4 regions of the Paenibacillus sp. TY11 genome follow, and region 3 is predicted to be linked to each of the others. Evidence: predicted binding sites of a transcription regulator. Region 3 holds the regulator's gene; each other region holds the start of a gene.
What was found. The regulator Rex, encoded in region 3, represses fermentation and respiration genes when NADH is low (regulators of the CRP and FNR family bind a similar motif). The targets are predictions, from matches to a motif close to TTGTGAAATATTTCACAA.
Positions count from the first base shown of each region.

Region 1: the regulator Rex is predicted to act here: its motif matches at 918-935, upstream of pflB (formate C-acetyltransferase).
Region 2: the regulator Rex is predicted to act here: its motif matches at 2,136-2,153, upstream of nirB (nitrite reductase large subunit NirB).
Region 4: the regulator Rex is predicted to act here: its motif matches at 1,208-1,225, upstream of adhE (bifunctional acetaldehyde-CoA/alcohol dehydrogenase).

Region 1 is NZ_JCBAIQ010000002.1:153,988-159,625, reverse strand. It holds gene adhE (bifunctional acetaldehyde-CoA/alcohol dehydrogenase) at 1-640, shown strand, start outside; gene pflB (formate C-acetyltransferase) at 969-3,230, shown strand; gene pflA (pyruvate formate-lyase-activating protein) at 3,296-4,054, shown strand; gene AC6EJC_RS02920 (copper amine oxidase N-terminal domain-containing protein) at 4,273-5,638, shown strand, end outside.
Region 2 is NZ_JCBAIQ010000010.1:158,935-164,572, reverse strand. It holds gene nirB (nitrite reductase large subunit NirB) at 1-2,029, opposite strand, end outside; gene AC6EJC_RS13595 (DUF4867 family protein) at 2,398-3,069, opposite strand; gene AC6EJC_RS13590 (beta-glucoside-specific PTS transporter subunit IIABC) at 3,066-4,925, opposite strand; gene AC6EJC_RS13585 (DUF7916 family protein) at 5,066-5,638, opposite strand, start outside.
Region 3 is NZ_JCBAIQ010000002.1:1,579-7,216, forward strand. It holds gene AC6EJC_RS02105 (amidohydrolase) at 1-1,246, opposite strand, end outside; gene AC6EJC_RS02110 (redox-sensing transcriptional repressor Rex) at 1,233-1,886, opposite strand; gene dinG (ATP-dependent DNA helicase DinG) at 1,932-4,799, opposite strand; gene AC6EJC_RS02120 (tetratricopeptide repeat protein) at 4,956-5,603, opposite strand.
Region 4 is NZ_JCBAIQ010000002.1:160,467-166,104, forward strand. It holds gene adhE (bifunctional acetaldehyde-CoA/alcohol dehydrogenase) at 1-1,132, opposite strand, end outside; gene AC6EJC_RS02940 (Crp/Fnr family transcriptional regulator) at 1,391-2,107, shown strand; gene AC6EJC_RS02945 (DODA-type extradiol aromatic ring-opening family dioxygenase) at 2,265-3,032, opposite strand; gene AC6EJC_RS02950 (hypothetical protein) at 3,352-3,651, shown strand; gene AC6EJC_RS02955 (winged helix-turn-helix transcriptional regulator) at 3,778-4,122, opposite strand; gene AC6EJC_RS02960 (ThuA domain-containing protein) at 4,369-5,100, opposite strand; gene AC6EJC_RS02965 (sugar phosphate isomerase/epimerase family protein) at 5,121-5,638, opposite strand, start outside.

The DNA of each region.
Region 1 (5,638 bases), 150 kb from region 3:
TATGGACGTTCTGACACATGCCATCGAGGCTTACGTGTCCGTAATGGCTAACGACTATACAGACGGTCTGGCGATTAAAGCCATTCAATTGGTATTCCAATACCTGGAGCAATCGGCTCTGACCGGTGACAAGCTGGCTCGCGAAAAAATGCATAATGCTTCTACACTCGCAGGTATGGCGTTTGCTAATGCATTCTTGGGCATTAACCACAGTCTTGCACATAAATGGGGCGGACAATACCATACAGCGCATGGCCGCACGAATGCCATTTTGATGCCGCACGTCATTCGCTATAATGCGAAAAAACCGACAAAATTTGCTTCATTCCCTAAATATTCGCACTTTGTTGCGGATGAGCGTTATGCAGAAATCGCGCGCATACTGGGACTGCCTGCACGCACCACTGAAGAAGGGGTTAACAGCTTGATTGACGCGATCCGTAAGATGAACAAAACACTCGGTATCGAGGAATCGTTCCAACAAATCGGTTTCGATGCGAAGGATTTTGAAGCACACGTAGACTATCTGGCTGACCGCGCCTTTGAGGATCAATGTACAACTGCGAATCCAAAGTTGCCGCTGGTTACCGAGTTGGCTGATGTATACCGCAATGCCTTCTACGGACGTTTTGACCAATAATATAATAGATACGAAGAGGCTTGTGACAAAGCATTTTCCCATTCAATACCGATGCAGGCTCTCTATATAGAGGGCCTGTTGGTTTGGGAAGGGAGGTGAACGGCAAGGCTAAAGGTACAGGCGTGAAGCTAGGGAAAATAAAGTGATAAAAATCACTCATATTGTGATTTTTGTCACATACTACACTCTATCATTATTCTACAATAAGGGTGTAAGAAAGGTCCCGACACTGAGCGTAAGGCATCGGTGAAAAGGCCGGGCTCAAGAAATAGTTTTTTCGTGAAAAAAATCACAAGTCCGGAAGACCAAACAATTTGGAGGGATTTACATGTCGGTGATTGAGAGAGAATTACAAGAGCAACAATCTGGCTGGAGAGGTTTTAAAAAAGGCAAATGGACTAAAGAAGTCAACGTCAACGATTTTATTGAAACAAATATCTTACCTTATGTTGGCAATGAAGAATTTTTGGTTGGTCCTACCGCCAACACAACTGCACTGTGGGATATTGTATCCGATCTTACCAAAAAAGAGTTGGCAAACGGCGGCGTGCTTGATGTAGACGTGAATACGCCATCCACTATTATTTCACATAAGCCGGGCTATCTGGACCGGGATAAAGAACAAATTGTCGGTGTACAAACAGATGCTCCATTCAAACGCTCTTTGCAGCCGTTTGGCGGAATCCGGATGATGATCGACGCATGCAAAGCCTATGGTTTTGAAGTACCGCAAAGCATTGTTGATATTTTCACTCATATTCGTAAAACGCATAACCAAGGTGTATTTGATGCTTATACAGATGAAATGAGAGCAGCTCGTAAAGCTGGTATCATTACTGGCCTGCCAGATGCATACGGTCGTGGTCGTATTATCGGTGACTATCGTCGTGTAGCTCTGTATGGTGCAGACTTCTTGATCCAAGATAAAAAGCTTCAACTGAAAAGCCTTGAAGTTGATTCCATGGAAGAAGACGTAATTCGTCTGCGTGAGGAAATTTCCGAACAAATTCGTGCTTTGAATGAACTGAAACAAATGGCTGCTGAGCACGGTTTTGATATCTCAAAACCTGCTAACAATGCGAAAGAAGCTTTCCAATGGGTGTATTTTGGATATCTCGCAGCAATCAAAGAACAAAATGGCGCAGCAATGTCCTTAGGACGTGTATCTTCCTTCCTTGATATTTACTCTCAACGTGATTTGGAAGAGGGTACAATGACAGAAGAACAAGCTCAAGAACTGGTCGATCATTTTGTTATGAAATTGCGTATTGTTAAGTTCTTGCGCACACCTGATTATAATGAGCTGTTCAGTGGAGATCCAACTTGGGTTACTGAGTCCATTGGTGGTATGTCTGTAAGTGGAGAAACTCGGGTAACTAAAAACAGCTTCCGTTTCCTGCACACCCTGTACAACCTGGGACCTGCACCGGAACCGAACCTGACCGTACTGTGGTCGGAAAAACTGCCTGAAGGTTTCAAAAAATATTGTGCAAAAGTATCCATTGAAACTAGCTCCATTCAGTACGAGAATGATGATCTGATGCGTCCGATTTATGGAGACGATTATGGTATTGCTTGTTGTGTATCGGCAATGAAAATCGGTAAACAAATGCAATTCTTTGGTGCTCGTGCCAACTTGGCAAAAGCTCTGTTGTATGCAATCAACGGTGGTAAGGATGAAAAATCTGGCGTCCAAGTAGGTCCTGAATTCCCAGCCATTACAAGTGAAGTGCTGGATTATGAAGAAGTGTTGAGCCGCTTCAAACCTATGATGGAATGGTTGGCAAAACTGTACATGAACACTTTGAATGTTATTCACTACATGCATGATAAATATAGCTACGAACGCATTGAAATGGCGTTGCATGACCGTGATATTCTCCGTACCATGGCTTGTGGTATTGCTGGTCTGTCAGTTGCTACCGACTCCTTGAGCGCCATTAAATATGCAAAAGTTAAACCAATCCGTAACGAAAAAGGGATTGCCGTCGACTTTGAAATCGAAGGCGAATATCCTTGCTACGGTAACAACGATGACCGTGTAGATAACATCGCTGTAGAACTGGTAGAGAGCTTCATGAGCATGATTCGCAAGCATAAAGCTTATCGGAATGCGGTTCCTACTCAATCTGTACTGACCATTACTTCTAACGTGGTGTACGGTAAGAAAACAGGTACAACACCGGATGGACGTAAAGCAGGCGAACCGTTCGCACCAGGTGCAAACCCGATGCATGGCCGTGATAAAAAAGGTGCTTTGGCATCTCTGAGTTCCGTCGCCAAATTGCCTTATGAACACAGTCTGGATGGTATTTCGAATACCTTCTCCATCGTTCCTAAAGCACTGGGTAAAGAAGAAGAAACACGCAAAACAAACCTTGTTTCGATGATGGATGGCTACTTTGGAAGCCACGCACATCATCTGAATGTCAATGTGTTTGCTCGTGAACAACTGCTGGATGCAATGGAACACCCAGAAAACTATCCACAGCTTACGATTCGTGTTTCTGGTTATGCCGTTAACTTTATCAAGCTGACTCGTGAACAACAGTTGGATGTTATTAACCGTACTTTCCACGGTACAATGTAAATAAGCTTTACGTATCATATATTACAATGACGCACGCATAGCGGATGCGGGAAGGATGATGCAACATGTTGAAAGGCCACATACACTCATTGGAAACCTTCGGGACCGTCGATGGTCCCGGCATCCGCTTCGTGCTCTTTATGCAAGGATGCTTGTTGAAATGTCAATATTGCCATAACCCGGACACTTGGGCCTTGAATGAAGGTAATCCGATGACCTTGGAGGAGGTATTGGCTGAAATTGAGCCGTATTTAGCCTATTATCGTTCTTCAGGAGGCGGATTGACCGTATCCGGTGGAGAACCGACACTGCAAGCTCATTTTGTAGCAGAGCTGTTCAAAGAAGTGAAACGTCGCTGGAATTTGCACACGACACTGGACAGTAACGGCTTTAATGATGCGGGTCGTATCCATGATCTTCTGGACGTAACAGACTTGGTGCTACTGGATATTAAGCATATCGACAACGACAAGCATATTAAGCTTACAGGCAAGTCCAACGACCGTATGCTAAGTACGGCCCGCTGGTTGTCTGAGCAAGGGCGCAAAATGTGGATTAGACACGTATTTGTACCGGGTATTCATGATGACGAGCAAGATCTATTGAATTTGGGCCGGTTTATCGGAACGTTGAACGGAGTCGAGAAATTCGAAATTTTACCTTACCATCAAATGGGTGTTTACAAATGGGAAATGCTCGGAAAGGCGTATCCGCTGGAAGGAGTTCCGTCTCCTACAGATGAAGAAGTTCAACGTGCTTACCGACTCATTGAAGAGGGTCGTCTGGAGACTGCAGGAACGAATGCTATCTGTCGTCCATCATAATGTAATGGTCCAGAAGCTATTTTCTGGTTATGAAGCCGCCGCCACATCAGGTCAGATGGGAGGCGGTTTTTTGTTGTTGAATTTTTTGCAGTCACAGGAGAATGTTCCCTTTTTTTCATGATCAGCAAAATTCCCAGCAACTTTTTAACAACTGGCGCGTCTAATAGTATGACTTTTTACGGGAATGATAATAATTTGGTGATAGAAGGAGACAGACAATGAATTTCAAGAAATGGACCATGCTCACCGCGCTTGCGGTAGCTCAGGTGGCCGCAGTAGCCCCTGTAGGAGCAGAAGCAGCATCAACAACTGTTCAATCCACCGATTCGGTTAGCGCACAGCAGGCTCAGGCCAATGTTGCTGATTCCGGCGTTCAGAATAGCATCGGAGATCAAGTTGGAACAGGCACACAAAATGACACGGTGACACCTAATAACACAGGCGTATCCAATGATCCATTGACTGGCCTGCCTACGGATACAACCAACGGATCGAACGTATCCAATGATGTATACGGTGGAGACGGAACGATCACCAATCCTGGTGGAGCTCCAACATCCATGAATGCCAATCAACTGATTTTGTATTTAAACAGCGCGAAAATGGAACAAAACGGACAGGTATATACGGCAACTCAGCCAATGACCGTGAAGAACGGGGTTTCTTATGTAGCTATCCGTTCGCTGGTCAGTCGTGTCGGTCTTCAGTTTAATTACGACACTGCTACCAAGGAAACCGTTATCACTCAAGGTACAAACGTAATGCGCTTCAAGACTGACAGCAAGATTTACACAGTTAACGGTGAAGCGAGAGAAATGAAGGGCCCTGCTTTCCAACAAAAGAATGTATTTATGGTGCCATTGACCTCCATTACACAGGCATTAAACATTCCTTATACTGTGAATAATACGACAAAACAGGTTGTTCTGGATTTGAATCAAAAACCTAAAGCTTCCTTCACGGTTCAACAAAAAGATATCTATGCGGGCGAAACCCAAGTGACGTATTTGACGAAGGAATCTTCTCCTACAGGTCTTCCGATTGTGAACCAACGTTGGGAAGGTAAGCAGGACGTATTTCAGGAGCCGGGTACATATGTAGTTACCTATTCTGTTCTTGACTCTGCAGGGAACTGGAGTGATCCTTACTCAGTTACAATTACAGTAAGACCGCCAAATCAACCGCCAGTAGCTCTGTTTACAACTGATAAAAAAGAGTACAAAATGGGTGAAAAGATCACCATTACGGATCTGAGTACGGATGATGAGAATGCTATTACTAAGCGTGATTGGGAGAACAAGAAACTTGCCTTCTTCCAACCAGGTGATGTAACAATTACGCTAACCGTGACGGATAAGCACGGCGCACCGAATACCAAAAGCGAAACGATTAAAATAACGAATGAACTGCTGTACAACGAAGATGATTTCAACAAAATCTTCACACCTTATGGTGATAAATATACAGTAGACGGCAGTCAGGTGCCTACCATGGCTACCATTCCTTTGACTAGTACATCTTCACCGCGCCTTCTGATCCGTGCTAACAGCCCGGAACGTGTATTCCAGGACGGAATTGTGTATC
Region 2 (5,638 bases), on a different contig from region 3:
ACCCATTAACCGCTAATTTGAATTTTGCTGGAAAATCCAGTCTTTCGAATTTCCGTTCCAGAATTTCTCCCATTCCCATCGAGTCCTGTGTGCCAAAACGGCAAAATTGCGATCCAACACAGGTTTTAACTGTACGCAGTGATTTCGCGTAGGCATATCCCGACGGCATATCGAGTTCTTCCCATACTTTAGGCAAATCCTCTTTACGGACACCAATCAAGTCTAGGCGCTGCCCTCCTGTTACTTTAACGACTTTAACGTTGTATTTAAGAGAAACATCAGCTATTTTCTTCAAATCTTCTGGGGTCGTTACACCGCCGTACATTCTTGGAACAACTGTAAACGTTCCATCCTTTTGAATGTTCGCGTGCAATCGCTCATTCACAAAACGGGAATCTTCCTCATTTTCATAGCTATCCGGGTTAATCATCCCCAAATAATAATTCAGCGCCGGACGGCACTTGGAGCATCCTTCATCATTATGCCAACCAAGTACATTCATAACTTCACGCGTTGTTGTCAGCCCTTTGGTTCGGATAGCTTCAACAATCTCGTCCCGGTTTAATGTTGTGCAGCCACATATTCCTTGTTTGGCTGTCGTCTTGAAGCTGTCTCCAAGAACATACTGAAGAATTTGTTCAACAACCGGCTTACACCCTCCACAGGAACGTGTGGCTCCGGTGCATGCTTTAATTTCATCGACTGTGGTCAGTCCGTTTTCATTAATCGCATCGACAATTGCCTTTTTGGTCACACCGTTGCAGCCGCAGACAATTTCATCATCAGCCATAGTTTCAGCGGATGACGTTTTAGCACCGCCTTTACCACACCCAGTACCCATGAGCTGTCCATAAATTTCATCCGTCATCGATGTTTGCTGTCGCACATATTTCTGAAGACTAGCAGATTCGCTAACATCCCCGAACAATACAGTTCCTACAATTTTATTATCTCTAAGCAGCACTTTTTTGTAAGTATGCTTCCATTCATCCTTTGCTACAATCACCGCATGCTCAGGTTGAGTTATGAATTCCCCGGCCGAGAAAACATCCACTCCTGAAATTTTGAGCTTGGTGGAAACCACTGATCCCGCATAACCTTCTGTATCCACACCTGCCAGATGCTTTGCGATCACACTTCCCTGTTCAAAAAGCGGCGCAACCAGACCGTAACAGATCCCGCGGTGTTCAACACATTCCCCTACAGCATATACATCCTGCATTGAAGTCCTCATCATGTCATCGACTACAATTCCACGGTTCGTTTCCATACCACTTTGCACAGCCACCTGAATATTAGGCTTGATTCCGACGGCCATAACGACCAAATCCGCTTCCAGTTCGCTTCCATCCGAAAACCGCAGCCCCTGTACCCGATCTTGACCATATACTTCTGCAGTTTGCATTTGCATAGCAAACTTGATTCCCTGGCGTTCTAGTTCTGCTTTTAGCATCGCAGAGGCTTCCCGGTCCAGCTGACGTTCCATCAAATCCTCCATCAAATGAACGACAGTAACATCCATACCCAGGTTTACCAAACCTTTAGCTGCTTCCAGCCCCAGTAGACCTCCGCCAATGACAGCTGCCTTTTTATAGGTCTTCGCCGCCTCAAGCATTGCCGAGCAATCGGCGATATCTCGGAAACCGATGACACCCGGTAATTCTTTGCCCGGAATAGGTAGAATAAACGATTGTGAGCCAGTAGCCACCAAAGCCACATCGTAATCAATTTCCAGTCCGTCTTCGGTGTGAATCTTCTTGTTCTCACCGTCGATGCTTTTCACCATTTTCCCTGTATATAAAGTAATCCCTTGATCCGCGTACCATTGCAAATCGTTCAGTATGATATCATCAATCGTTTTACTGCCTTCCAACACATAAGAGAGCATGATCCTGTTATAGTTCGGATGCGGCTCATTTCCCAGGACCGTAATTTCATACTTATCCGTTAATTTCAAAATTTGTTCGACCGTATTGATACCAGCCATCCCGTTCCCTATAACCACAAGTTTCTGTTTACTGTTTATCATATACCGGTTCCTCCATTCATTCGACGATACTTCCTATCCGACGACATCTCCTACGTTCCTATGAATATTGCTTATGCTTCTATTCTAATGCAGCAGATAGAGCTATATGTGATCACAATCACAATGTAGTTCAAATTATAAACGTTTAGGGATTTCCCTATTTCATTTCAAGGGATAAAGGTAGATTTTTAAAATCAAATTTCATAAATATTAAATGCATACCTACACAACCTAACTGCTATGATCCTCCTCACTATAAATTTTATAGATTATTCTACAAAAAAAGAAACCATCCTCTGGAAGAATGGAAACACCATTCAACATGCTCCAGAAGCGGTTTCTTTGTTTTATGAAATATTGCGTTTGACTCAAATGGGTGAAATATTCAGCAGCTTGCCGTGTAGTCCGGGGTGAACCCCGGCTGCAATTTTTTCAGTCTGTGAGCTGTGAACCATGAGAAATTTATTTTTTTTCGTAAGCAATGGATTTCCCTGATGGTTCCCACTTATATCAAGCGGCATATTCGTTCCTGCCGGAAGGATCACGATCGTCAAATACCCTTCTCCGTCAACTTTGCAAGGAGCATAATGAAGTGTCGTTGAATATAGCTCGACCACCGTATTTTTAGGCTGAAAAAAAGCCTGAACATTTCCGCTGTCAAAAGAATTATTTTCAATATCCTGCACTCTGCCGACTAGGTGGATACAGTCCGTAGCAGCAATTACCACCTCACTGCCCTGATGATATTCCAGCCCGGTCAGCCCCGTATTCTGCCCCGTGCAAAAACCAGCCTGAATCGGAAGTTGGCCGTATACCTTATCTTGAATCTGGTGAATTACACCGAAGGCTTCGAGTTCTGCCACCGAAGGTACATAATGATTTCCCTGATCGGGTACGCTGGTCGTTTCTTCTGCATACTTGATGAGCTCTGTGGTATTAAAATGAGGCAGCAGCCTCCCATACGGGCGGAACGCTTCGCTCATTACCTCATGAATGACCAGAGGTGCATTGACTTGATTTAGTCTTTCCATAGTCTTCATAGCTTGACCTCCAGCAATGAATCTCCTGTGTGCACTCGGTTATTTCCTAACACCTTAACGTCAGAGTATTCGGCTGTATTGGTCACTATAATCGGTGTAGTAATGTCATAGCCCAGAGCTTTAATTTCTTCAATATCGAACTCGACTAGCAGTTGACCTTTGGTAACCCGATCTCCTTCTGCGATATGCGTTTTAAAATGTTGTCCTTTCAATTTGACGGTGTCCATGCCGATGTGAACCAGGATCTCCGTTCCTCCATCCGATACAATGCCAATCGCATGGCCTGTACGGAAGGCATTAGCTATAGTTCCGTTGAATGGCGAAAGCAGTTTGCCATCCTCAGGTACAATAGCAACGCCTTTACCCATGGCTCCAGTAGAGAACACTTCATCAGATATCTCGGATAACGGTTGGATAGCACCCGTCAGCGGGCTGGAAATATTCTCGTTCGTCAGCGTAGGAGCTGTGGTTTCAACTTCTTTCTTCTCTTCATGGACTGCAACCATTTCTTTTTCCATGGAATCATTAAATCCAAAGAAATACGTGGTAATGGCTGTGAATACATAAGCTACTATAATGGCAATTACGAATCCGGCAAATCCTGTGCCGAAGAAAATCGGCAGGGATGCCAAGCCCGGTATACCTGGAGCAATGGCCACGGAACCCGATGCACCCGTAATTGCACCTGCTATAGCCCCCCCGATAATAGCCCAGATGAACGGTTTTCTATATCGAATACTGATCCCGTAGATAATTGGTTCTGTGATGCCGAACAAACCCGTTATTGCTGCAGGACCTGCAATCGCTTTTACTTTTGGATTTTTAGTTTTAAGGAATACACCCAGTGCCGCACCTGCTTGTGCAAAGTTAGAAGGCGCAAATAATGGTTTCAAAGTATCATGACCGTATACCGCAATGTTATTGTACATGATAGGAATAAACGCCCAGTGGAGCCCCATAACAACCAACATCTGCCACCCGGCACCTACAATGACTCCTGCTACAATCGGACTCAAATTGTATAAGAAAGTGTAACCCTTAGCCAGCCCCAAGCTCGCATATATTCCAATTGGTCCAACCGCAATCAGAGTCAAGGGAACGATGACCATCAGACAGATAAGTGGCGTTATAAAATTTTTCACGCTATCATGAATAACTCTATTCAGGAATTTCTCCAAAATTGATAGCAACCAAACCGCGATAATCACTGGAATAACCGAAGAAGTATAACTCATAAGAATAACAGGAATATTGAAGAACGAAATATCCGCTTTATCGTTATACAAAGTAATAATATTCGGATACACCAGAGCCCCTGCTACCGCAAGCGCAACAAAGGTATTGGCTCCAAATTTCTTCGAAGAGGTCACAGCAATCGCGATCGGCAGGAAATAAAAGATACTGTCTGCGGCAGCGAACCAGATCGAATAGACACCACCTGTTTTGGTGAGCCATCCCAACGAGGCAAGCATTAATAAAAGCCCTTTCAAAATCCCGGAAGCTGCCAGTGCCCCCAAAAACGGTGTGAAAATACCGGAAATAATGTCCACCGTTTTGTTGAACCAGTTGCCTTCAGGAGCAGCGGATGCATTCGATTTGTCGTCATCTCCAACGCTACTGATCTTTAAAATGTCTTTATATACGTCACCAACCGTATTTCCAATGACCACTTGATATTGTCCACCGTTTTCAACAACTGTAATAACCCCGGGAATATTTTGTGTTTGGTTCTTGTCGGCCTGATCCCTGTTTTTTAATTTAAATCTCAACCGAGTGGCACAATGCACCAAGCTAGAGACATTTCTTTCTCCGCCAACGGACGCTAAAATGTCTTTTGCCAGTTTTTCATTGGACATACTGCTCGCTCCTTTAATCCTCATTTGGCATATTTCTATGAAAGTAAACGTTTACATGAATGATGGTAATCCAAAGACTCTACGCGCACTCCAAGGAGTACGAAAAGAATATAGAGTCTTTAAATTACACGGGTCAATCGTTACCGGCTTCTTCCTACCATTCTCTTGATTGTATGTCTGCGTCCTTTAATGGACAGCGCAAGCTGGTATACGTTCTCAGGAAGAGGTGTTCCTGCATAACCACCATCTCCAATGGCATGAATATCCGCCCCCGTCTGTTTCATCATGAGTGCGATTAAGGCAATCGTTTGAACATCTGCCCCTTCAACTGAGCTGTTCAGGAAAGAAAGAGCAAGCGTTCCGGGTTTATACGAATGGACAAATTCTACACACTGTCTGACATGCTCTACTGTAATGCCATGTCTGGAGCCAGGTGCAGGCAACGTAATAACATCAGCACCAGAATCGATCAAATCCTTGATAATATCATTGGAAGGTCTCTCGCTCAGCGGATCGCCCAGCACCTTCTCGATGGTGCCGTCTTCCCATTTTCCGGCGCAGATTAAGATTTTATCCCCTAGTGTTTCTTTAGCCAGCTTGGTAGCCTCAATGATCCGTTCAAAGGTTGTACCTGCGGAAGGATTTCCTCCCAATACGATAAAGTCAGCTCCAATCTCCAGAGCACGCAGGAAGTTCTCTCTGGAAGCGACTCT
Region 3 (5,638 bases):
CGTCCATAGTCAGGCACTCACCGTTTTTCACAACCTGACGACCGTCTACCCACACATGAGCCACATCTTTGGCGCTTGCAGAGTATACGGCATGGGAAATAAGATCTGTACGCGGCAAGAAATGTGCCTGATTCAGATCCAGCGCGATAAAATCAGCCTTGTTGCCTGCTGCCAGCGCTCCTACCTCTTTTAAACCAATCGACTTTGCGCCGTACTCCGTTGCCAGACGCAGCGCCTCATTCGCAGGAACTGCCGTAGGGTCACCGGATACTCCTTTGTGAATGAGTGCCGCCAGACGCATTTCCTCAAACATATCCAGATTATTATTGCTGGCAGGACCATCTGTTCCGAGAGAAACGGTAACACCTGCACGCAGCAATTCAGGCACTCTTGCCACACCACTTGCCAGCTTTAAGTTGCTTCCTGGATTATGCGAAACCGCTACACCACGTTCAGCCAGTAAAGCTATTTCTTCGTCGTTCAAATGAACGCCATGGGCAACAAGCGAAGGACGGGAGAAAAAGCCAAGCTGATCCAAGTGTGCAACCGGACGCAAACCGTAGTCGCGTACGTTTTGCTCAACTTCGGCAATCGTCTCAGACATGTGCGTATGCAACGGTAAATCCAGATCATGCGCAGCTTGTACGAATTTTTCAATAAACGCAGGCGGACATGTGTATGGCGCATGTGGAGACATCATCGTTGTAATACGGCCGTCTGCCTTACCATGCCAGTTACGCGCAAAAGTCACGGCCTCAGCCAGCTTGATCCGCTGTTCTTCCTCCGAACATAATCCAATTGCTCCACGCATCAGACTTGCACGAATACCTGACTCTTCAGCTACACGAGCCACCTCATCCATATGATCGTACATGTCCAGGAAGGTCGTTGTGCCACCTTTCAGCATCTCCAGCACAGACAAGGATGTACCCCAGTACACATCCGTAGATGTAAACTTGGCTTCCATAGGCCACATTTTTTCCTGAAGCCATATTTGAAGAGCTAGATCGTCCCCATACCCACGTAGCAGAGACATCGCCGCATGACCATGTGTATTAATCAGGCCAGGTAAAAACAGCAGTCCCTTACCGTCAATCGCTTCCGTCTCTTCCTCACCCGCAGGCAAAGTCTCACCAATGTAAGTAATACGGCTATCCTCCACAATCATATAACCATGGATTACCCCAGCTTCCGGTCTATTTACGGCAAAAGAGCCGTTTTTAATTATCCATTTATTCACTGTCATATTGTGTTTCTTCCTTTCCGTCCTCTAAATAATAAGCGAGGCTTAGCAAATCCGTTGTAAAATCTGTGGCATGTATCCGAATATTGGCCGGTGCCTTAAGAGTAGTGGGTGCAAAGTTCAGGATTGCTCCAATTCCACTCTCAATAAGCCTGTCAGCCACGTGCTGTGCTTCAAAATCAGGTACGGTAATAATCCCGATTCGAATGTTTTTTTCCTTAACAGTTGCTTCCAATTCATCCATTGGTTGAACGACCAACGTATTGATCTTGGTTCCAACTTTATCCGGAAACGAATCAAATACCGCTACAATCTTCATATTGTCTTTTAAATAAGCGTTATAATTCGAAAGGGCTTGCCCCAGATTACCCGCTCCGACCAATACCACATTAATTTGCTGGTCGATTTTCAGGATATGGCGTATTTTCTCAATAAGATAAGTAACATCATAGCCGATACCCTTCCGACCAAAATCTCCAAAATAGGCGAGATCTTTCCGGATTTGGGCCGGATTCAAATCTAACCTCTGTCCCAACTCTTGAGAAGAGACCGTAGCCACCTCCCGTTTGTGCAGTGCATTCAGATAACGTAAATATACGGGTAACCTCCGTACGACAGCTTCTGAAATTTTATCTGATTTCATACTTGCTCCCCCTAATTGTAACGGACATGCTTAGGTGTCCGTCCGTTATGCCTCTGTCTCCGGGGCGGATTGGAGCCATTCAGCGATGCGGGGCACCATTTGCTCCGATGGCATATGCTCCATTTTTGGTCCCGGTAACGAGTACAAAAAGTGCTTTCCGTAATAGGATTCGATCACGCGCGTATCGTAAACGATGACGACCCCGTGGTCGCTCGCTGTACGTACCAACCGCCCAAATCCCTGTTTGAAGCGAATGACCGCTTGTGGTACAGACAGCTTCATAAATGGATTCTTTTTCTGCTGCTGGAGCAACTCGCTTTTTGCCTCCAGCAACGGGTGATTCGGCGGTTGAAACGGCAAGCGGACGATGGCCAGACAAGTCAGAGCCTTCCCCGGAATATCGACGCCTTCCCAGAAACTGCTGGTTCCCAGCAATACAGAAGCCTTGGCTTCCTGAAAACGGCGGGTTAGCTTACTGCGACTCCCACTGTCCACACCTTGTCCCAACACGGTAATATCGCTGGATGCTAACGCCTCTTTGAGCGGCTCATACACTTGCCGGAGCATCCGATAGGAAGTAAACAGAACGAGCATTCTCCCCCGCGTCGCCTGAGCAGTCGCTCCTAGAGAGTTAACGAGCATATCTACAAAATGTGCATCTCCTACACTGCCCTTTACACTCGGGAAATCCCGTGGAATGACCAGCAACACCTGATCCCTGTAATTAAAGGGTGACGGGAGCTGCGAAGTCATCAGCCGCCCTTGATCTGCGGCCTCCTGCAAGCCGAGCTGATCAGTCATGTACTGAAATGATTTATCTACCGATAAAGTAGCAGACGTCAAAATAATGCTTCTTTTTTTGTCAAAAAACATTTCTTTCAACTGGCGGCTCACATCGACGGGCACCGCATAAAATTGCAATGATTTACTACGGAATTGCCCACTCGCTTCAAGCCAGTATACGGTTGTTTCATCATCGAGACGCATAAAGAAGCGCAAATTTTCCCTGATCCCCGCCAAATCCTTGAGCAGACCCGTAATATCTGTAATAAGGCTATCAGCCGCATAATCGTCATGCTCTTCCTTGACGTCCAGCATCAGCTTATCGCCCTTGCGCAAAATTTCGCTCATCGTTACATAAAGCTGATTTTCCAACGCCGCCGCCTGATCCCACTTCCCAGGCTTGGCCGACGGTTTGAGCCGGGAAGAAAACTGCCCTGTTTCACCCGGTGTCGCATCACTTCGCTCCGGTAACATGCCAAAAAGCTTGTCGCTTAGCAGGTCCCAAGTTTCCTTAACCTCCAACACGAGTGGATACAGCTGGTCAATGGTTGAGGCCCAATCCGTCGACTTCTCATGGCCCGATTTTGCCAACTGTTGACGAAGTGAAGGCAGTTGGCCGTTCTTGCTGTCTTTGAACAGTCGCGTCAGTGTATGCACGAGTGTGAAATATTTCATATGCATTCCCAAGTGCTTACCAGCTACTTCCTCCAGATGATGGGCTTCATCAATCACCAGATGTTCATAGCTGGGCAACAGCTGATGACTTGCTTTGACGTCCGTGAACAACTTGGAGTGATTCGTAATAACCACATCCGCTATTCCTGCTTCGTGACGTGCACGATGATAATAGCATTTGCGAAACCATGGGCAAGAACGACCAAGACAGGACTCGGAATCACTGGCCACCGTTTCCCAAAAATCCCCGCCACGGTTGCTCAGATTCAGTTCCTCATCATCACCGGTTTCCGTCAGCGTCAGCCAGACGATCATCTGAGCCGCTGTAACTAAATCTTCCTTTGGTGTCGCGAAGTCTCTTCTGTTTATTTTATGTTCAAACTTGCGCAGACACAAATAATGTCCCCGACCCTTAAAAATGGCAGCCCGAAACGGGAACGGAATCACCTTGGTCAGCATCGGAATATCGCGCTCGCGTAATTGCTCCTGCAGGTTGATTGTATGTGTACTTACCATGACTCGCTGTCCTTTTTTCACACTGTGATACAGCGATGGGAGCAAATAACCGAGGGACTTGCCTGTTCCTGTACCTGCCTCGATTAGCAGATGCTTGTCTTCACTCAGTGCCTGATTTACACCCTCAATCATTTGTATCTGCGCCTCGCGCTCCTCATATTGGCTCAAGGATGAACGCAAATTGTCCCGCACATCATCCATGTACTCCTCAAAGGAAACGCCTGATAGTGGATTCGGGTCATCTTCTCTACGCGGAGCAGCCAGATCCGTCCAATCTTCCACTTTCAGTGCAAGCTGACGAAAAAACTGATGTCCCTCCAAATCCTGAATAGGATCAAGCTCTTTCTCTTCACGCACCCCGTCAAGAAACCATCCAAGGTCACTGCCTTCCTCTGCGAACAAATCGCTGAGCCGCTGTATAGTTATCAGAGGCAACGCTTGAAGCTCACCCAGACACTTTAAAAACACCTCAGCCGTAGCCAACGCGTCGCTGTCTGCTTGATGAGGGCGGTCATGCGCCAGCCCGAACTCAGAAGAAACAAAACCCAGCTGATAAGATGATAGTGATGGAAACATAATTTTTAGAAAATCCATCGTATCCAAAATTCTTCCGCTAAACGGCAAGTAGCCGCACCGATCCAGAGCGTTTTGCAAAAAATTAAAATCAAACGCCACATTATGACCGACCAGCACGACATCGTCCAGCATAGGCACGAGCTCCATCATCATTTCTTCGAGTGCAGGAGCATCCTTGACGTCATCGTCTGTAATTCCGGTCAACCCGGTGATAAAAGGTGGAATAGATCTGCCAGGGTTCACATAAGAGCCGTAAACACGGGAAATGCTGTTATCATGATCTATAATTGCAAGTCCGACTTGAATGATGTCATCCGCGGACTGGGTGCCTGTCGTTTCAAAATCCAATACCGCAAATTTCATTCAACTTAATCCTTTCTTGTGACACATACAAAAATAATAACTCTGTATAATAGCATAGCAGAAGATCGCCTGTTTGGAAATTAAGACAGCCAAAAAAGACGATGCACACGCCGCCTAAGGAGGTGGGCATGCATCGTCTTACTCGGTGTCTGACAACTACATCCAGGTCATCATAGAGCTGTCGTATCGAAGCTTTTCGGCACCGGACAAACAGGCTTCCATATTGTGCAACGGCTCGGGCAACGCAGGATCGAACTGATGCGCGAGAGCAAAACATTTTTGCGCCTCCTCTACGTCGGCCTGCTTTGCCATCAGACAGCCTAGCGCATTATAGATAACAGCCTTTAGTCCTGGCCGCTCAGTCAGGTGCAGCACCTTCTGAAAATGGCATACAGCCTCCACTGGATCATCCAATTGAAAATATGCCATTCCCATATACATGCGACTCTGCCAGCTGTTTGGAAAATGCTGTAGCACCTGCTCAAATTGTTGGATTGCCTCAGGGTACATAAGTAATCGGTAATACCCTTGCCCCCGGCTAAAAGCCGGCAGCTCCTTTTCAGGCAGTTCCTTTTCAGAAAGCTCTGTGTCAGACATACCGGACTCTGTGGAAAAGCCGGCCGCACGCAGGCAAACCATTTTTTCCTCAAAGGCCAGCCACTCATCCATAATTCCGTCACTCATTCTCCGCAGCAGACTCCAGTGCTGTAGCAGCTCCTGCCTGCGGGAGCCCTGGGCTGATGGGTAATGCTTCACGATATCATCTAACATGCTGTTCATTTCTGCGAATACATGCTGGAACATGTGCATCCCGCCCTTACGAAAGATGGATTAATACA
Region 4 (5,638 bases), 160 kb from region 3:
GGCCCATGCCCCCGAATTCCACGACTTCAGCAGCCCGCTGAATACCTTGTTCCGCATTTTTTACTTTATAGCAAGCCAATACAGGACTCAATTTTTCCGCAGACAATGGGAATTTTGTTCCCACACCTTCAATCTCAGCGACCAAAATTTTAGTTCCTGCTGGTACTGTAATACCACTCATTTCAGCAATTTTCACAGCAGACTGCCCGACGATTGCTGGGTTCACTGCACATTTCTCGACATTCATAGCTCCTTGAGTGAGCTTAGCTGCTTCTTCTTTATTTACAAAATAGCAGCCGTTAGCGATCATCAATTTTTTCACTTGTTCGAAGATTGGCTCTTCGATAATAACCGCTTGCTCGGAAGCACAAATCATACCGTTGTCAAAAGATTTAGAGAGGATGAGATCGTTCACGGCCTGCTTGATGTCTGCTGTTTTTTCAATAAAGCAAGGCACGTTACCTGGGCCTACACCCAGAGCAGGTTTACCGCAGCTATATGCCGCCTTAACCATGCCTGATCCACCAGTTGCCAGAATCAGCGCCACATCAGGGTGGTTCATCAGTACATTGGTCTTATCCATCGAAGGTGCTTCAATCCATTGAATACAATCAGCTGGAGCACCATGTTTAACAGCTGCTTCGAGCAAGACGCGGGCTGCTTCCGCACTACACGATTGAGCAGATGGATGGAAACCGAAAATGATTGGGTTACGTGTTTTAATGGCAATCAACGCTTTGAACATCGTAGTCGAAGTCGGGTTTGTCACTGGAGTGATCCCCATGATAATGCCGACTGGCTCTGCTATCTTTTGAAAACTGTCAAAATCATTGTCCTCAATGACACCGACGGTTTTTTCATTTTTGATACTATGATAGATATATTCTGTTGCAAACATGTTTTTGGTGATTTTGTCCTCGTACACACCGCGTCCTGTTTCTTCAACAGCCAACTTCGCCAGGTACATGTGTTTATCCATCCCTGCGAGTGCCATAGCTTGTACGATTTCGTCAATCTGCTCCTGATTCATACTCATGAAAGCTTGCTGTGCCCGGTTCGCCCGGTCAATCAGCGTTTGAATATACTGCTCTGCGCTTTGCTCTTTTTGGATAACCTCGTTTTTAACAGCCATTTCCCTCATCCTCCTGTTATCTCGTGTACTATCTCTTGTTCACGCACTGATCGTAACACAGGTTTTCAAGATATATTGTGATTTTTTTCACAATCTATTTAAAATTTTATTTTATGAAGTGAATTAAATCACAAAGTTTGAAAATCTGCCACTTTTACCCCCTCTTCTTGCCCCAAAAACGCATAGCACAGGTATATAATGAATTTGAATTGATCAAGTTGCAGATAAAAAACATAGGATACAAAGGGGAAATGGACGATGAGAAACCCTACAAATGTAATGGAAACCCGCGGTAACACCTGTTGCTTCTCGGAGGCCAGCTTCAACCGACTGCAAGTCATGATGAAAGATCGAGTCATGCCAGAAAGCTCACATCTGTTCTGGGAAGGAGATACAGCGGATAAGCTGTTTTATATTAAGCGCGGACGCGTGAAAGTAACCAAAACAACGGATGAGGGTAAGGAACTTATTCTATATATGTATCAAAGCGGCGATCTTGTTGGTCAAGCCGATCCATTTTTCGGCACCAAGCACTCCTTTTCTGCTGAGGTTCTGGAGGACAGCGATATTGGCGTCATCGATCATACAGACCTTGAGCTGCTTATTTGTCAGCATTGTGATTTTGCGATTGACTTTATGAAATGGATGGGGTCGCACCACCGCATTACTCAGACAAAGTTCCGCGATCTGATGATGTACGGTAAGCCCGGCGCTCTATGTTCCACACTCATCCGACTGTGCAACACCTATGGTGAGCCTCACGGCGAACATATCCTGATTCATAAAAAAATTACTCATACTGACTTATCAAATATGATCGGTGCCACTCGGGAAAGCGTAAACCGGATGCTTAGTGATTTGCGTAAGAAAAATGCAGTTGAATATGATAATGGCATGATTGTTGTCAAGGATTTGGAAATGCTGCAAGGCGTATGTCATTGTGAATTGTGTCCGCGTGAGATTTGCCGGATATAATATTTGCCAGATATACTAAATAGTTTTTTGTGTAAAAGGGAGTGTTAAAGCCATTATTAGCTTATAACACTCCCTACTTTAATTCCACTCCCCCCTCTTATAAAGGTGGGCAGTAGTGAAGCGCCAAACAATAATCCTTCTTCCGGCGACACACTTTTTAAAACTGCAAGCATAGATAACTTAAATTCCCCATCTCATAGCTTCTGTGGATGACCTTGGCTTTGTTTGCCGGATTTCCGCTCCCCATTGCAATAAACAATGGTACAAAGTGCTCTGCTCTTGGTACCGCCTGGCGAGCATACGGCGCTTCGCTTTCATAGCGATCCAAATCCTCTATATCTCCACTTTGCACTTTTTCAATAATCCAGTCATCAAAATCAATAGCCCAAGGCTCTGTTTTCGTTTCTTCCCATTTGACGATACGCAGATTATGGACAGTCACTCCACTTCCAATGACCAGAATATCCTGTTCTCCCAGTCCGCGCAGCACTTCACCAATGGCATATTGTGCTTTGGGCGAAAGGTATGGATTTACAGAAATCTGAACTATCGGAATGTCTGCCTCAGGATACATACGATACAACAATGTCCAGGAGCCATGATCCAGTCCCCTCACCCGATCAGTTTGTACGTCGATGCCCTTTTGTTCATATAATTTTTTTAGCTTATTGGCCAGTTCCACAGAACCATGTGCAGGATATTTCACCGCGTACAGTTCTGGTGGGAAACCGCCAAAATCATAAATTGTACCGTACACGTCATCCATCGAACTGATCGTCAACACTTGCGTTTCCCAGTGAGCAGTAAAGATAACAATAGCCTTAGGGCGAATCCTTTTCCCCAATTGTTCTAAAAATGCAGTATAGTCCGTCTGTTCAATAGCAAGCATCGGTGACCCGTGGGCCAAAAATAAAGATGGCATCATATAAAAATCCCCTTATTATTCACTAATTTATTTTATTCAACAAGTAACTTTATGTAAGTTATATTACATAAGTAACAAGGTTATGTCAATACAGACTTAAACATACACTTAAAGATTAGCAATTCTTTAAATAAAGATTGATGTGGGTATAAAGTCATAGTAATATGTAACTAGTAAATTTAAAATATTCACTATATATCGATATAAAGGACTGGTTTCTATGGAGATACATACTGCGAATTGCCCAAAATGTGGTTCCGTTTTCCGTCAAAATCTCAGAAACCTGTGCAGTACTTGTACTCAGGAAGAAAATACATTTTTGGACCGCTGTTCTAACTATTTGTGGAAGCATCCCTCTACTCACACCCGCCAGCTCAGTGATGTAACTGGCACACCTATGGATTTGCTCACAGACTGGGTAAGAGCAGGCAAGTTTCCCTCCACATACAGCCAGCTTGATTATCCTTGCGAGTCCTGCCATTCACCCATTTACGCAGGAAGACTTTGCCATTCGTGCCTGGGTACATTCCGCTCGGCCGCACTGGATATTCAAACCCGTGTGCCCCGCCGTACAACAGCCGGATTATTCTCAGTTGCAGGGCGCGCCAAAGGTTATTAAGCCGTACTACCTATGTACATCATTTCTGTGAAATGGGTAATATAGGCCTATACACAAAATAAAAAAACAGCCTTTTTCCTAGAAAAAGGCTGTTTTGCTATGAGAAACGCTTATTTAGTTTGGTGCTCATCTAATCCATTCCTCAGCCCAAAATTGAATCTGTTCCATAACCGGCTCAAGTGCACGGCCTTTGGTTGTTAGCTCGTATTCAATGCGGACAGGAGTTTCCGGATATACATGACGTGTAAGGATTCCCTCATTTTCCAAATCCTTCATCCGCTCTGATAACATTTTGTCACTCATTGTGGGAATCAGATTGGAAATATCCTTAAACCGCTTGGGACCGCTCATCATGGATTGAATAATCAATCCGTTCCAACGCTTGCCCAGACATGAAAAGGCGGTTTCAAAACGCGGACACATTTTTGTAAATTGCGGTTGACTCTCCAAATTTTTCACCTTCTTTTGCATTTCGGTTTGATAAAGCTTTCCTTTTGTTAGTATATATCATTTTAGCATACTTTATCCCGAAAGAAAACACTTTCTTCTTAAATTAAATACCTTCACCGATAAAGTTGCCATGACCAAAACTGATTATACAACAAACCAACGCGGCAGGTATATGTCTAAATCGTTAAATACAAACAGGCGGAATCCCTAGAGGTTCCGCCTGTCAACCTGTTTATTATAGAACTCATCAAAATGTGATGATTGTAATTATACCAGCACTCCACCGAGAGGCCTTACTGGTTCACTTCTACCATATATTGGTTTATTGATGCCTGTCGGAGAAGTCCAACGGATGCTGTTAGCAATGACCTTCAAAATATCAGGCTGGTAATAGGTTGGATACGTTTCATGACCTGGACGGAAATAAAATATTTTACCACTGCCTCGACGGAAGGTACATCCAGTTCTAAATACTTCGCCGCCTTCAAAGTTGCTAACAAATACCAGTTCATCCGGCGCAGGGATATCAAAGAACTCGCCATACATCTCTTCCTGCTCCAACAGAATTTTAGCGTCTATGCCTTCTGCAATGGGGTGCGACGGATTTACCGACCAAATAATCTCCTGTTCGCCTGCTACTCTCCATTTCAGATCACAACTGGTGCCCATTAGGGCTTTAAATGGCTTGGAAAAATGGCCCGAGTGCAGCACGATCAAGCCCATTCCTTCCTGTACTCGCTTTACAACACGCGCTGTAACTTCATCACTTACCTGATCGTGGGCTTTATGCCCCCACCACAGCAGCACATCTGTGGAATTCAGGATTTCTTCTCCCAAACCATGCTCGGCATCATCACGCAGAGTAGCTGTTCGAATGGCAAATCCCTCGCCTGCCAGGCCGTCAGCCAACGCTTTGTGTATCCCGTCAGGATATATCTGTTTAGCTTCATCATTCAACTTTTCGTTCAAAAATTCATTCCAAATGGTGACGTTAATCATCAACATTTCCCCCTATTAGGTTAGACCCACCACATCTCGCTCAGCGGTTCTTCAATCAGAACCTGACGAAGATTGTGGACAGCCTTAGTAAAGCCTTCCTCCACGGACATGAGACCATCTTCATGCTCAATACTCACTACATAATCGTACCCCACCAGACGCAGAGCACTAATAATATCTGCCCAGGTTTTTACATCATGCCCATAGCCCACAGTACGGAACTGCCATGCGCGATCAAGCATTTTCGTATATTCCTGCATATCGGTAAGTCCGTATTTATTTACATTGACCGGATCAATCGTCGTATCCTTGGCATGAAAATGGTGAATGGCACCCTCTCGGCCCAAAATTTGAACCGCCTGCACTGGATCAATTCCCTGCCACCACATATGGCTCGGATCCAGATTAGCACCAATGACCTCTCCCGCCGCTTCACGCAAACGAAGCAAGGTCGCTGGTGTATGAACAGAGAAGCCCCCGTGTAACTCCAGTCCAATTTTAACATGATGATCTGCTGCAAATTTCCCCGTTTCGGTCC